DNA from 4 places in the Citrobacter sp. Igbk 17 genome. Region 1 is predicted to be linked to each of the others. Evidence: predicted binding sites of a transcription regulator. Region 1 holds the regulator's gene; each other region holds the start of a gene.
The links. The regulator Fur, encoded in region 1, represses iron uptake genes when iron is present. The targets are predictions, from matches to a motif close to ATAATAATGAGAACNACTATCAA.

Region 1 (3,132 bases):
CAGCAAGTACACAGGTCTTTGCCGGAATGCGTTCTGCACCTGCCAGTGCTGCCACGAACTTGCCATTATGCAGTTCAAGTGCCTGGACTGGTGTGTTATAGCGGATTTGCACCCCCAGTTTTTCTGCGCTGCGATAATAGGCGTTTACGAGTGCTTTTCCTCCGCCCATAAAGAAGGCATTCGTTCGCGCGACATGCAAAGCGCCAGAAAGTGGCGGTTGAAAGTTAACGCCGTGCTGGCGCATCCAGTCGCGGCATTGGGAAGAGGTACGGATCACCAGCCGAGCCAGTGCTTCGTTGGTATTACCTTCCGTTACACGCCAGAGGTCCTGCCAGAATTCCTCTTCGGGATAGCTCTCCACCAGTACATCCTGTGGCGCATCATGCATACAGCGTAAATTACGCGTGTGTTGGGAGTTCCCTCCGCGCCATTCACGCGGGGCCGCCTCAAGCAGCAATACCGAAGCGCCTTGCTCCCTGGCGGTTAAAGCGGCACATAGTGCTGCATTGCCGCCGCCAATCACCAGAACATCAACCATCGCAGACTCCATTACCACTTAACCAATTGTTAAGTTTGTAATTAAAATGTATACGAGTAAGTTGTGGGGACGCTATGACGTGATGCTAAACAGCCCTTTAATTATTGTAAAGGGTAGCACCTGGCCAGCGTCCAGATTCCACCAGTTGATGCATCACTTTGGTGAGTACCACACGGGCAGCGAGGCCTGCTGGGGTGAGTTCATCGTCAGAAAGGCTGACCAAAAAGTTGGGGCGGCTAAGTATGGGATTATGGATGCCGACCACTCTTAATGTCTCTTTATCGAGATGGGAAATTGCCGCGCCAGGCTGAAGTGTTGCACCAATTCCGCTGCGAACGGCGTGCATCAGTAGCGTCAGGCCGTCAATTTCTGTGGCGATCTCAATGTTCAGCGCATGCTCCTGGCTGATAGCATCCAGTCTGCCGCGCAGACCATGTCCTGGGCTTGGCATTATCAATGGAATATTAACCAGTTCGGCAGGGGCGATAGTGTCATCCGCAATACCTGCCAGCAAGTTATGAGTACCAATCAAAAATAACTGTTCCTCAAGAATTGCTCTGGCGCTCCAGCGCAGGATTTTTTCCTTCTGAAAGACCACGGCCAAATCAATTTGACGGGTATTAATCATTCGTTCCAGATTGCCAGAGAGACTTTCCACTACATGCAGGCGGACATCGGCATAGCTTTCCCGCATAGCGTTGATGAAAGGCATCCCGAGAACGGAAGCGGTGCTGGGTGCCATGCCGACGCTGACGTGCCCGGAAAGTCTGGCTTCCCGTGCCGCAAGGATGGCATCGTCTGCGTGGCGTAATGCCAGTTGTGCCTGAGAGTAAAAGGCCAGTCCAGCGCTGGTGGGCGTCACGCCACGAGAAGTCCGTTGCAGCAGACGTATGGCGAGTTCGTTTTCCAGGCGGGTCATTTGCTGACTGAGCGCCGAAACACCGATATTGAGGTCGAGCGCTGCGCTACCCATGCTGCCGGTTTCTACAATGCGCACAAAATAGCGTAACTGGCGAAGTTCCATTTCGACTCTCCGATGAAGGCAATTGATTTTTACATTAAAGCAACACAGGAGCGGTGGGAAGGGGAAAGGGGCAGGTAACGCCCATAAAAAAAGCCAACCGTAAGGTTGGCTTTTCAGAAAGCATCACATTATTTGGCGTCGTGCGCATGATCATCTTCGCGGCAATCGCCTTCAGCGCAGTGACCGTAAAGATAGAGGCTATGGTTAGTTAAACGAATACCATGTTTAGCCGCAATCTCACGTTGACGCGCTTCGATGGAGTCATCGCTGAATTCGACCACTTTGCCGCAGTCAAGGCAAATCAGGTGATCGTGATGATGTTGCTGGGTCAGTTCGAAGACGGATTTACCACCTTCAAAATTATGGCGGGTCACGATACCGGCATCATCAAATTGGTTCAGCACGCGATATACTGTCGCCAGACCAATTTCTTCACCCATGTCGATCAGGCGTTTGTATAAGTCTTCCGCACTGACGTGATGGTTATCCGGTTCCTGAAGAACTTCCAGAATCTTTAAACGAGGAAGCGTTACTTTCAGGCCAGCCTTCTTTAATGCGGTATTGTTGTCAGTCATGCGGAATCTGTCCTGTAGCTAAACGGTTCACTTCATTAACAGAAGTGACAGAAATTGCACTTGAGATAATGCGTATCATTATAGAACTGCCATGCCTAAATGAAAACTGCAAGTCTCTGGCAAATATTGTTAATCAAAACGTGGTATCACCAACAAACACACTGTGCAATACCCGATTGGCATCCAGCCATTGTACAGGGTCAGGCGAAAAAGTTACAAATTTGTAGCAATTATTTTGATTGGTTTTATCTATTGATGCGGCGCAGATGAATATCTACGCCGCACGAAATCAGGCATTGATGATTTCGTCGAGGTGCAGCTCTTCAGCGATCTGCTTAACCCATTTTTCTACGCGCTCAGCGGTCAGTTCCGGCTGGCGATCTTCATCGATAGCCAGACCCACAAAGTGGTCGTCATCTGCCAGGCCTTTGGACGCTTCAAAATGGTAACCCGCCGTTGGCCAGTGGCCGACGATGGTAGCGCCGCGCGGCTCGATGATGTCGCGGATGGTGCCTAACGCATCACAGAAATATTCTGCGTAATCTTCCTGGTCGCCACAGCCGAACAATGCCACCAGTTTACCGTTAAAATCAATGTCTTCCAGAGTAGGGAAGAAGTCATCCCAGTCGCACTGCGCTTCACCGTAGTACCAGGTTGGGATGCCGAGCAGCAGAATGTCATACCCTTCCAGGTCTTCTTTGCTGCTTTTTGCAATGTCATGTACATCGGCAACGTCTTTACCAAGCTGTTTTTGAATCATTTTTGCGATATTTTCGGTATTACCGGTGTCGCTGCCGAAAAAGATGCCAGTGATTGCCATGAGTAAAATAACCTCTTGAAACTTATTGAAATGGTGGTGGCGCATTGCCCACGGATAAGGGCAATCATAGCAGAACAGTCCGGCATGCGGAAACAGCAAACACGCGGGACTGCACTCTGTGCTACACGATTTATGATTTAGAGCAGAAATTCAGACTATGCCTGACCGCGCAATG
Region 2 (3,132 bases), on a different contig from region 1:
TAATGGCGCCCGACGGCCAACCGTTTCGCCTGCTCACCCTGCGTAATGACGCGGGGATGGTAGTCACGCTGATGGACTGGGGCGCGACGCTGCTTTCTGCCCGTATCCCGCTTAGCGATGGTAGCGTGCGAGAAGCATTACTCGGCTGCGCCAGCCCGGAGCAATACCCACAACAGGCCGCATTTTTAGGCGCATCCATCGGCCGCTATGCTAACCGTATCGCAGACAGCCGTTATACCTATGCCGGTGAAACCGTTGCGTTACTGCCAAGCCAGGGTGACAACCAGTTGCATGGTGGGCCGGACGGTTTCGATAAACGCCGCTGGCAGATAGTGGATCAAAATGATCGTCAGGTGCTGTTTGCCTTAACCTCTGACGATGGCGACCAGGGTTTTCCGGGTCACCTCTGCGCCACCGCGCAATATCGCCTGACCGATGATAACCGTATTTCGATTACCTACCGTGCGACGGTGGATAAGCCCTGCCCGGTAAATTTGACGAATCACGTTTATTTCAATCTTGACGGCGACAAAACGGATATCCGTCAGCATACGTTGCAGATTCTGGCCGATACGTACCTGCCGGTTGATGAAATGGGTATCCCGCATGACGGACTGAAACCCGTGGCTGGCACCTCGTTCGATTTCCGGGCACCTAAACGCATCGACAGCGAATTTCTGGCCGATGACGATCAGCGCAAGGTGAAAGGTTACGACCACGCTTTCTTGTTGCAGGCGCAAGGCGATGCCCGCAAACCGGTCGCTATAGTTTGGTCCCAGGATGAAAAACTGCAAATGGAGGTATACACCTCTGCCCCGGCATTGCAGTTCTATTCCGGTAACTTCCTCGGCGGCACGCCCTCCCGTGGACCTGAAGTCTATGCCGACTGGCAAGGACTGGCGCTGGAAAGTGAATTTCTGCCTGACAGCCCAAATCATCCAGAATGGCCGCAACCAGATTGCTTTCTGCGACCGGGTGAAGAGTACACCAGCCTGACCGAATACCGGTTTATTCCTGCCTGACAGTTTACCGTGACGAGCTGATACCCGGCTCGTCATTTATTCCCTCTCGGGATCCGCTCAAAACCACACCACTCAAAGACAAAATCGCAACCTTGAGTTCACAAGAACCTTACACTGCGCCGCTATTTTCGCTATGGTTATGCGTAAGCATTGCCGCTGGTGCATTACGGCAATATAATGATAATTATTATCATTCAATATGATTCATAGGAGTGAGTGTATGGCTGTAACTAAGCTGGTTCTGGTACGTCACGGTGAAAGTCAGTGGAACAACGAAAACCGTTTTACCGGTTGGTATGATGTTGACCTGTCTGAGAAAGGCGTGGGCGAAGCAAAGGCGGCAGGTAAACTGCTGAAAGAGGAAGGCTACAGCTTCGATTTTGCTTATACCTCTGTGCTGAAACGTGCCATCCACACCCTGTGGAATGTCCTGGACGAACTGGATCAGGCCTGGCTGCCCGTTGAGAAATCCTGGAAACTGAACGAACGTCATTACGGTGCGCTACAGGGGCTGAACAAAGCCGAAACCGCTGAGAAATATGGTGACGAGCAGGTTAAGCAATGGCGTCGTGGTTTTGCGGTAACCCCGCCGGAACTGACTAAAGATGACGAGCGCTATCCGGGTCACGATCCGCGTTATGCCAAACTGACGGACAAAGAACTTCCGGTCACCGAAAGCCTGGCGCTGACTATCGATCGCGTTATCCCTTACTGGAATGAAACCATTCTGCCGCGCATGAAAAGCGGTGAGCGCGTCATTATTGCCGCTCACGGTAACTCCCTGCGTGCGCTGGTGAAATACCTGGATAATATGGGTGAAGATGAAATTCTTGAACTGAACATCCCGACGGGTGTACCGCTGGTGTATGAGTTCGACGAAAATTTCAAGCCGATCAAACATTACTATCTGGGTAACGCTGACGAGATCGCAGCAAAAGCCGCAGCGGTAGCCAACCAGGGTAAAGCGAAGTAATTTTCATCCCGGTTCAAACGAAAAAAGCGTGGAATGCTCCACGCTTTTTTTATTGCCGGATGGCTGCGTTGCCTTATCCGGCCTACCGAGCGTAGCCCGGATAAGTTTTTTACCCGCGACGCGCTTTAACCGCATCCGCCAGTTGGCGCAGTACCGCATCGGTATCTTCCCAACCAATGCAGGCATCAGTGATGCTCTTACCGTAAGTCAGCGGTTCACCGCTATCCGGGTTCTGATTACCTTCGACCAGATGGCTTTCGATCATCACACCAATAATGGCTTTCTCGCCGCCGGCAACCTGTCCACAAACATCGCTGGCTACATCCATCTGCTTTTTGAACTGCTTGCTGGAGTTGGCATGGCTAAAGTCGATCATCACCTGCGGAGACAGACCCGCTTTGACCAGACCTTCTTTTACGTCTGCGACGTGCTGGGCGCTGTAGTTCGGCTCTTTGCCACCACGCAGAATGATATGACAATCGCCGTTACCACTGGTATTCACAATGGCGGAGTGACCCCATTTGGTCACGGACAGGAAGCAGTGTGGTGCGCCTGCGGCGTTAATGGCATCAATGGCAACTTTGATGGTGCCATCGGTACCGTTTTTAAAACCAACCGGACAGGAAAGACCAGACGCCAGCTCACGGTGCACCTGAGACTCAGTGGTACGCGCGCCAATTGCGCCCCAGCTCATCAGATCCGCAAGATATTGCGGGGTGATCATATCCAGAAACTCACCCGCAGCCGGCAATCCGCTGTCGTTGATATCCAGCAGCAATTTACGTGCGATGCGCAGGCCATCGTTGATCTGGAAGCTGTTGTCCATATGTGGATCGTTGATAAGCCCTTTCCAGCCGACAGTGGTACGCGGTTTTTCAAAGTAAACGCGCATGACGATTTCAAGCTCGCCTTTCAGCTCTTCGCGCAGCGCCAGAAGACGTGCGGCATACTCTTTAGCGGCAGCCGGATCATGAATTGAGCACGGTCCAATAACAACCAACAGGCGATCGTCATTCCCTTTCAGAATTTTATGAATCGCCTTACGGGCATGCGCAACCGTATTTGCGGCATTTTCAGTAGCGGGGAATTTTTCCAGCAGTGCAACCGGGGGTAATAACTCGTTGATCTCTTTAATGC
Region 3 (3,132 bases), on a different contig from region 1:
ATAGCCGACAAAATCATCAACGCGGTTTTCAGTCCACTGGTAGCGGATACCGCCGCTAAGCGTAAAGATGTCATTAATGTCGTAGCTGTTTTGCAGGAAAGGCGCAAAGTTGGTGATGCTGTAACCGGGATAGCGCCCGGTGGTGTAGGCCGTTCGGTTATCCATACCGCCGGAGGGGAGAGAATAAGCCAGATCGAAGAATTCTTGATTGGAATAGAATGTTTCGTGATCGGCGTCGATCCCCCATGTCAGCTCCCAGTTTTCCATCAGCTGGCTGTTGAGGGTGATTTTGGCACCAAACTGGTCAGTATCCTGTTGTGATGCGGAGAAACTGGTGACCTTACCTTTGCTCAGCGTAGGGAAAGGATAGAATTTGAGTGATTCGTCACGGTAATAGATCTGGCTGACCAGATTCTGGCCGAAGAAATTGGCATCGGAATATTGCAGACTGATCAGATGCCGTTCCGTGCCGGGGATTCGGTCGGAATTGAGACCGCTGCTGGTAGTAGCGTTACCGGTTCCCGTCACGGCGGACATGTTCTCGCCGAGATTCAGTCCGTAGTCGTCATCGCCCTGGCTTTTGTAGTACTGCGTAACCAACTGCAGCTGGCGGTCGTCATCAAGCTCAATCGTCCCGGTACCCATCAGGTCCAGGCGATCGGAATGCTGCAGCCCGGTTTGGGTATTATCGAGCATTAAGGCATCGTGGTTGGCATCATACCAACCACCAAATCGTTGATAAGCGACAGACATGCGTCCGGATGCGCGGTCGGTTCCTCCGCTAACTGCGGCGGCAACCCGTTCGTCATGATCGTTACTGTTGTTGAATCCGCTTTTGCTGCCCAGCTCGAGTTCAACTTCACGCTCAGGCTGACCTTTTTTGGTGACGATGTTGATCAAACCACCGGTACTTCCGCCGCCGTACAGCGATGTTGCCCCGGAGATGACTTCAATGTGTGCAATATTAAACGGATCAATGGAGTCGAGCTGACGGCTGTCAGTGCGGGAAGAGTTGAGACGAACACCGTCAATAAGCACAACGATGGCGCGACCACGCATGTTCATCCCGTAGTTGGTCCGTCCCTGGCTGCTGACGTCGATTCCGGGGACCAACTGAGCAAGAACATCCTTAAACTCTTTCCCCCCCTGAACCTGCTGTTCAATCTCTCTACCTTCGATAACCCATGTAGTTTGTGCCATTTGAGACACGGTACGTTGACTACGGTTGGCGCTGACGATGAGATCTTCTTCTTCTGCTGCCATTGCCGGTAGGGTTAAAGACAGTAACAGAGGATTGAGCACCCAGAGATGCTTATTCATTTGTATTCCTTATAAAATTTGTTGGTCTGTTTTTATTTTTACGGCGATAGAAACCGATCGTTACATTATGAAACAGGTATTAAGGCAAATGCGAATATTGCTAATAATGATTGACATTATCAATATATTTTACAAAAGAAATGCATTAACCTAATGAAAACAATAAAGAATGTAGGGATTAAGAAGTGCCGTTTCTACCGGGAGCAGCGTAAGCTCCCGGTGATGACATTAAGACGTGGGTCGTGTTGAAAGGGTTAATCTTTAATCAGTTCAGGCCACAATCGTAACGTGGTGTGCGCGATTTGCATCAGTTTTTCGAATGTGGCTCCTTCGCGGGCGCTGATCGACATACCCTGCAAAATACAGTTCAGATATTCAGCCAACTTTTGTACATCGCAGTGTGTCGGTATTTCGCCCTTTTCTTGTCGTTGATGCAGAAACTGAGCCAGCGTCTGCTCCTGCATGGCGTGACGGGATTTAACCGTGTGCGCAATGTCCCGGGAGGAGGCGGCCAGCGTGGCGGATGTGTTAATCATAAAGCATCCCGCAGGCGTGTCTTTACTGGTGAAGCAGGTCGCTATGGCAGTGAAATAGTCCTCGAGTGCGGATTCGAGGTTTTTTTCTTCACAAAACAGTTGGGCTTCGTGTTTTGCCGCGAAGCGACTGATATAGCGGTCCAGTACGGCACGAAACAGTCCTTCCTTATTGGTAAATTCTGCATACAGCGTCGGCGCTTTTGCCCCGGTTGCTTCTACGAGATCGGCGAGCGATGTCGCTTCATATCCGTGCTGCCAGAAGAGTGTCATGGCCTTATCAAGCGCGGCTTCCCTGTCGAACACTTTTGGTCGGCCACGGCTTTTTTTTGCACAACTTGTCGTTTCAGTTGTCATGGTGCCGTTGTACCTGGTTGGGTTTATTGAATAACCATTATAAAAATAATCGTGCAGACACTCCAGTGCATTCACGATAAAAATAATTCAATGCTATTGATATGAAAAATAAGGCCTTTATGTTTTAAATAACAATCGTTATAAAAAAATGTTGACGTGTGACCTGGATCACATCTATGATTTACCTATCGATCGTTAAGTTAATCGCTTACGGCATACATTCATCTGCTAAAGGTCACTATCATGAAAAACGTAAAAACTCTTTTTGTCGCTGCTGTCCTGAGCTCACTTTCATTTGCAAGCTTTGCCGCTGTTGAAGTTCAGGCTACACCTGCAGGCCAACAGAAAGTCGGTATTATCTCTGCCAACGCCGGGACTAACTTAGGTTCTCTGGAAGATCAACTGGCACAGAAAGCCGATGAAATGGGTGCGAAGTCATTCCGTATTACTTCTGTTACCGGTCCTAACACCCTTCACGGGACTGCAGTTATCTACAAATAAGTTGTAAACCCTCGCATGCCACTGCGAATTCAATAAAAAACCCCCGCGGGAACAAACCGGCGGGGGTTTTTTTATAACCTGAATTTACAGCGTTTGTGCGGGAACATCGTGGTGGCGTGTCACGTCTACCGGCATGCCTGAGCGTAGCTCCATTGCATGCTCCATTACAGCGGCGTCTGTCTGTGCCGCATTTTTAAAGCTCTGCATTGATGAATTCAACACGATTGGCAGTAACTGCGGGTCGTCATTAATCTTTTCTGACAGCGGTTGGTGTACTTCAACCAGGCGCATACCGTTAGGTTCAACGGAGGCTTTAATCGGCGTGTTGATGATGTTCACTTTGGTTCCCGGCGTAACCTGACGGAATAAGGTTTCAATATCACCGTCACGCAGGCGAATACACCCAGAACTGACACGCATA
Region 4 (3,132 bases), on a different contig from region 1:
GAAGCGGGCAGTAGGCCATTTTCTAAAAACAACGTGGCGAACATCACAAAGTACACCACGCTCACGACGTGTGGGTCCGCCAGCGCGGCAAAATCGTGTTGCCAGAGCGCGGAGATAATATCTTGAATGACTACCATGGACTTTCCTGTGGAACAGCGTTTATAAGTGGATTGTACTCCTGAATTGTCCGGGATGCCTTGATCCCGGACGCAACAATTGCAGACTTTTCCACCAGAAGTGTCTGCATATATGTCCATCTGCGGCAATGTTACTCGATTCGGGTAAATCCTGCGGCTAAATCGGCAATCAGATCGTCAACATTTTCTAAACCGATGTGTAAACGGATGAGCGTGCCGCTGAAATCCACTTTGCCTTGTGGACGGATTGCTGCGATATGTTCCGGTTGGTTCGCCAGAATCAGTGATTCAAAACCGCCCCAGGAATAGGCCATGCTGAACAGGCTGAAGTGATCCAGGTACGCAGACAGTTCTTCATTATTTAGCTTCTTATTCAGAACAAATGAGAACAGGCCGCTGCTACCGGTAAAGTCGCGTTTCCAGAACTCGTGTCCCTTGCTGCCGGGAAGTGCCGGGTGATTCACACGGGCAACCTGCGGATGGTCAGCCAGCCACTCAGCAACTTTCAAACTGCTTTCATGGTGTTGGCGCAGGCGAACGCTTAACGTCCGCAATCCGCGACTGGTCATATAGGCAGTATCGGCATCCAGCATTTGTCCCATCAGATAGGCGTTTTCACGCAGTTGATCCCAGCAACGGGCATTAGATACCGCTGTCCCAACCATGCCGTCAGAATGACCAATCAGATATTTCGTCCCTGCCTGAATTGAGATATCGATATCGAAATCCAGCGCGTTGAACAACACGCCCGCAGCCCAGGTGTTATCAATCATGATGACAGCGTCAGGCACTACGCTTCTGACTGCGGCAACAATGGCTGGAACATCATGAACTTCCATGGTGACAGAACCTGGAGACTCAAGAAAAACGACTTTAGTGTTCGGCTGTATATGCTTCACAATATCCGCACCGACCAGCGGATCGAACCAGCCGGTTGTCACGCCAAGCTTGCCCAGTACCTTAGTGCAGAAATCCTGGCTGGGTTCATAGGCGGTGTTTGTCATCAGCACATGATCGCCTTGTTCAACAAAGGCAAGGATGGTGTTGGCAACGGCTGCTGCCCCGCAAGGGAACAGGGCGCAGCCCGCGCCGCCTTCCAGTTCACACATCGCTTCCTGCAGTGAGAAATGCGTCAGCGTGCCGCGACGGCCATAGAAAAGGGCACCGTTTGCGCGGTTATGCGTCGCCTGTTTTTTCGCCTCAACGGTGTCGAATACCAGTGAAGACGCGCGCTGGATCACGCTATTTACCGAACCCAGCGTGTATTTTTTACTACGCCCGGCGTGAACGAGTTTGGTCTCAAGCTGCTTATCTGCCATGTTGTATTACCTGTTTTTATACGTCTGGATGTCTAAAATAGCATGAATCTCATCTGCCGCGTCCTGCAGAATAGCCATAAAGTACAAAATATTCTCAAATCGATTTCTGGTGACTTTTTTACTGCGTGAGCGCAAGGAAAAGAAACCAAAGGTGCGGCACTATGTAAATAGTAATGAGAACGACTATCAATTCGACGTCGTTTTGATATGATTACGCTCAGATTTTGTGATTTGCGTCCTGGAGATACAGAGTGGGTAATAATTTGATGCAGACGGACCTTTCCGTCTGGGGTATGTATCAGCACGCCGATATCGTGGTTAAGTGCGTGATGATTGGGCTGATTTTGGCGTCAGTGGTCACCTGGGCTATCTTCTTTAGTAAGAGCCTTGAGTTCTTTACGCAGAAGCGCCGTCTTAAGCGTGAACAGCAAATGCTGGCAGATGCCCGCTCTTTAGAAATGGCAAGTGAGATTGCCGCTGGATTCGATGCCAAAAGCCTGGGTTCTCTGCTGATTAATGAAGCGCAGAATGAACTTGAACTGTCAGAAGGCAGTGATGACAACGAAGGAATCAAAGAGCGTACCGGTTTTCGTCTGGAACGTCGCGTTGCCGCAGTTGGCCGTCAGATGGGGCGGGGTAATGGATACCTGGCAACCATCGGGGCTATCTCTCCATTTGTCGGGTTGTTCGGTACAGTATGGGGTATCATGAATAGCTTCATCGGTATCGCACAAACCCAAACCACCAACCTGGCTGTTGTTGCTCCAGGTATTGCAGAAGCACTGTTAGCGACCGCGATCGGTCTGGTTGCGGCAATCCCTGCGGTTGTTATCTACAACATTTTTGCTCGTCAGATTGGCAGCTATAAAGCGATGCTGGGCGATGTCGCGGCGCAGGTGCTGTTGCTGCAAAGCCGTGACCTGGACCTGAGTGCAAGCGCGTCTGCACACCCGGTACGTGCTGCGCAGAAATTACGTGTAGGGTAATGTTCCATGGCAATGAGCTTTAATGAAAACCTGGACGATAACGGTGAAATGCATGACATCAACGTGACGCCGTTTATCGACGTCATGTTGGTATTGTTGATTATCTTTATGGTGGCAGCGCCACTGGCAACCGTAGATGTGAAGGTGAATCTCCCTGCATCCACCAGTACGCCGCAACCGCGTCCGGAAAAACCGGTTTATCTGTCAGTAAAAGCCGATAACACCATGTTTATTGGTAACGATCAGGTTACCGATGAGACGATGATTAACGAGCTAAATGCGTTAACTGAAGGCAAGAAAGACACCACTATCTTCTTCCGGGCAGATAAAACCGTTGACTACGAAACCATGATGAAGGTTATGGATACGTTGCATCAGGCGGGCTACCTGAAGATTGGTTTGGTCGGTGAAGAGACCGTCAAAGCCAAATAATCGTTGTTGCCGGGTGCAGGTTTGACCGTACCCGGCAAGTTTCTCCTGATATCTCCCGTGCAAGTCTTTTACCTTATCTGTTCTCGTCCAACGCAACCGTAGTGATTTTTGTGGGCTCGTAGTTCCCTTCGGATAGCTTACGGGTCAGGCGCAGTGTGGCTGTTTCACGTGCAAGCAGATGCTGGTATGTGCTTTCCAGACGGGCCATGATTTTGTCCCGTAATTCTGGCTGCTGAGCGATGATGGCCTCGATAGTGG

Region 2: gpmA (2,3-diphosphoglycerate-dependent phosphoglycerate mutase) is a predicted target of Fur. The motif match lies at 1,194-1,216, and genes of this name have one in related genera.
Region 3: NNO08_RS16600 (TonB-dependent siderophore receptor) is a predicted target of Fur. The motif match lies at 1,421-1,443, and genes of this name have one in related genera.
Region 4: exbB (tol-pal system-associated acyl-CoA thioesterase) is a predicted target of Fur. The motif match lies at 1,624-1,646, and genes of this name have one in related genera.

The regions. Positions count from the first base shown of each region.
Region 1 covers NZ_JANEWI010000016.1:51,029-54,160, reverse strand. Annotated here, with positions in the region: gene tcuA (FAD-dependent tricarballylate dehydrogenase TcuA) at 1-538, opposite strand, end outside; gene tcuR (tricarballylate utilization LysR family transcriptional regulator TcuR) at 636-1,562, opposite strand; gene fur (ferric iron uptake transcriptional regulator) at 1,691-2,137, opposite strand; gene NNO08_RS11525 (ryhB-regulated fur leader peptide) at 2,130-2,216, opposite strand; gene fldA (flavodoxin FldA) at 2,427-2,957, opposite strand; gene ybfE (LexA regulated protein) at 3,113-3,132, opposite strand, start outside.
Region 2 covers NZ_JANEWI010000009.1:13,842-16,973, reverse strand. Annotated here, with positions in the region: gene galM (galactose-1-epimerase) at 1-1,022, shown strand, start outside; gene gpmA (2,3-diphosphoglycerate-dependent phosphoglycerate mutase) at 1,243-1,995, shown strand; gene aroG (3-deoxy-7-phosphoheptulonate synthase AroG) at 2,105-3,132, opposite strand, start outside.
Region 3 covers NZ_JANEWI010000029.1:39,194-42,325, forward strand. Annotated here, with positions in the region: gene NNO08_RS16600 (TonB-dependent siderophore receptor) at 1-1,320, opposite strand, end outside; gene comR (TetR family copper-responsive transcriptional repressor ComR) at 1,575-2,210, opposite strand; gene bhsA (multiple stress resistance protein BhsA) at 2,454-2,711, shown strand; gene ldtC (L,D-transpeptidase LdtC) at 2,796-3,132, opposite strand, start outside.
Region 4 covers NZ_JANEWI010000014.1:18,077-21,208, reverse strand. Annotated here, with positions in the region: gene yghB (DedA family general envelope maintenance protein YghB) at 1-137, opposite strand, end outside; gene metC (cystathionine beta-lyase) at 269-1,456, opposite strand; gene exbB (tol-pal system-associated acyl-CoA thioesterase) at 1,708-2,442, shown strand; gene exbD (TonB system transport protein ExbD) at 2,449-2,874, shown strand; gene NNO08_RS10395 (hypothetical protein) at 2,948-3,132, opposite strand, start outside.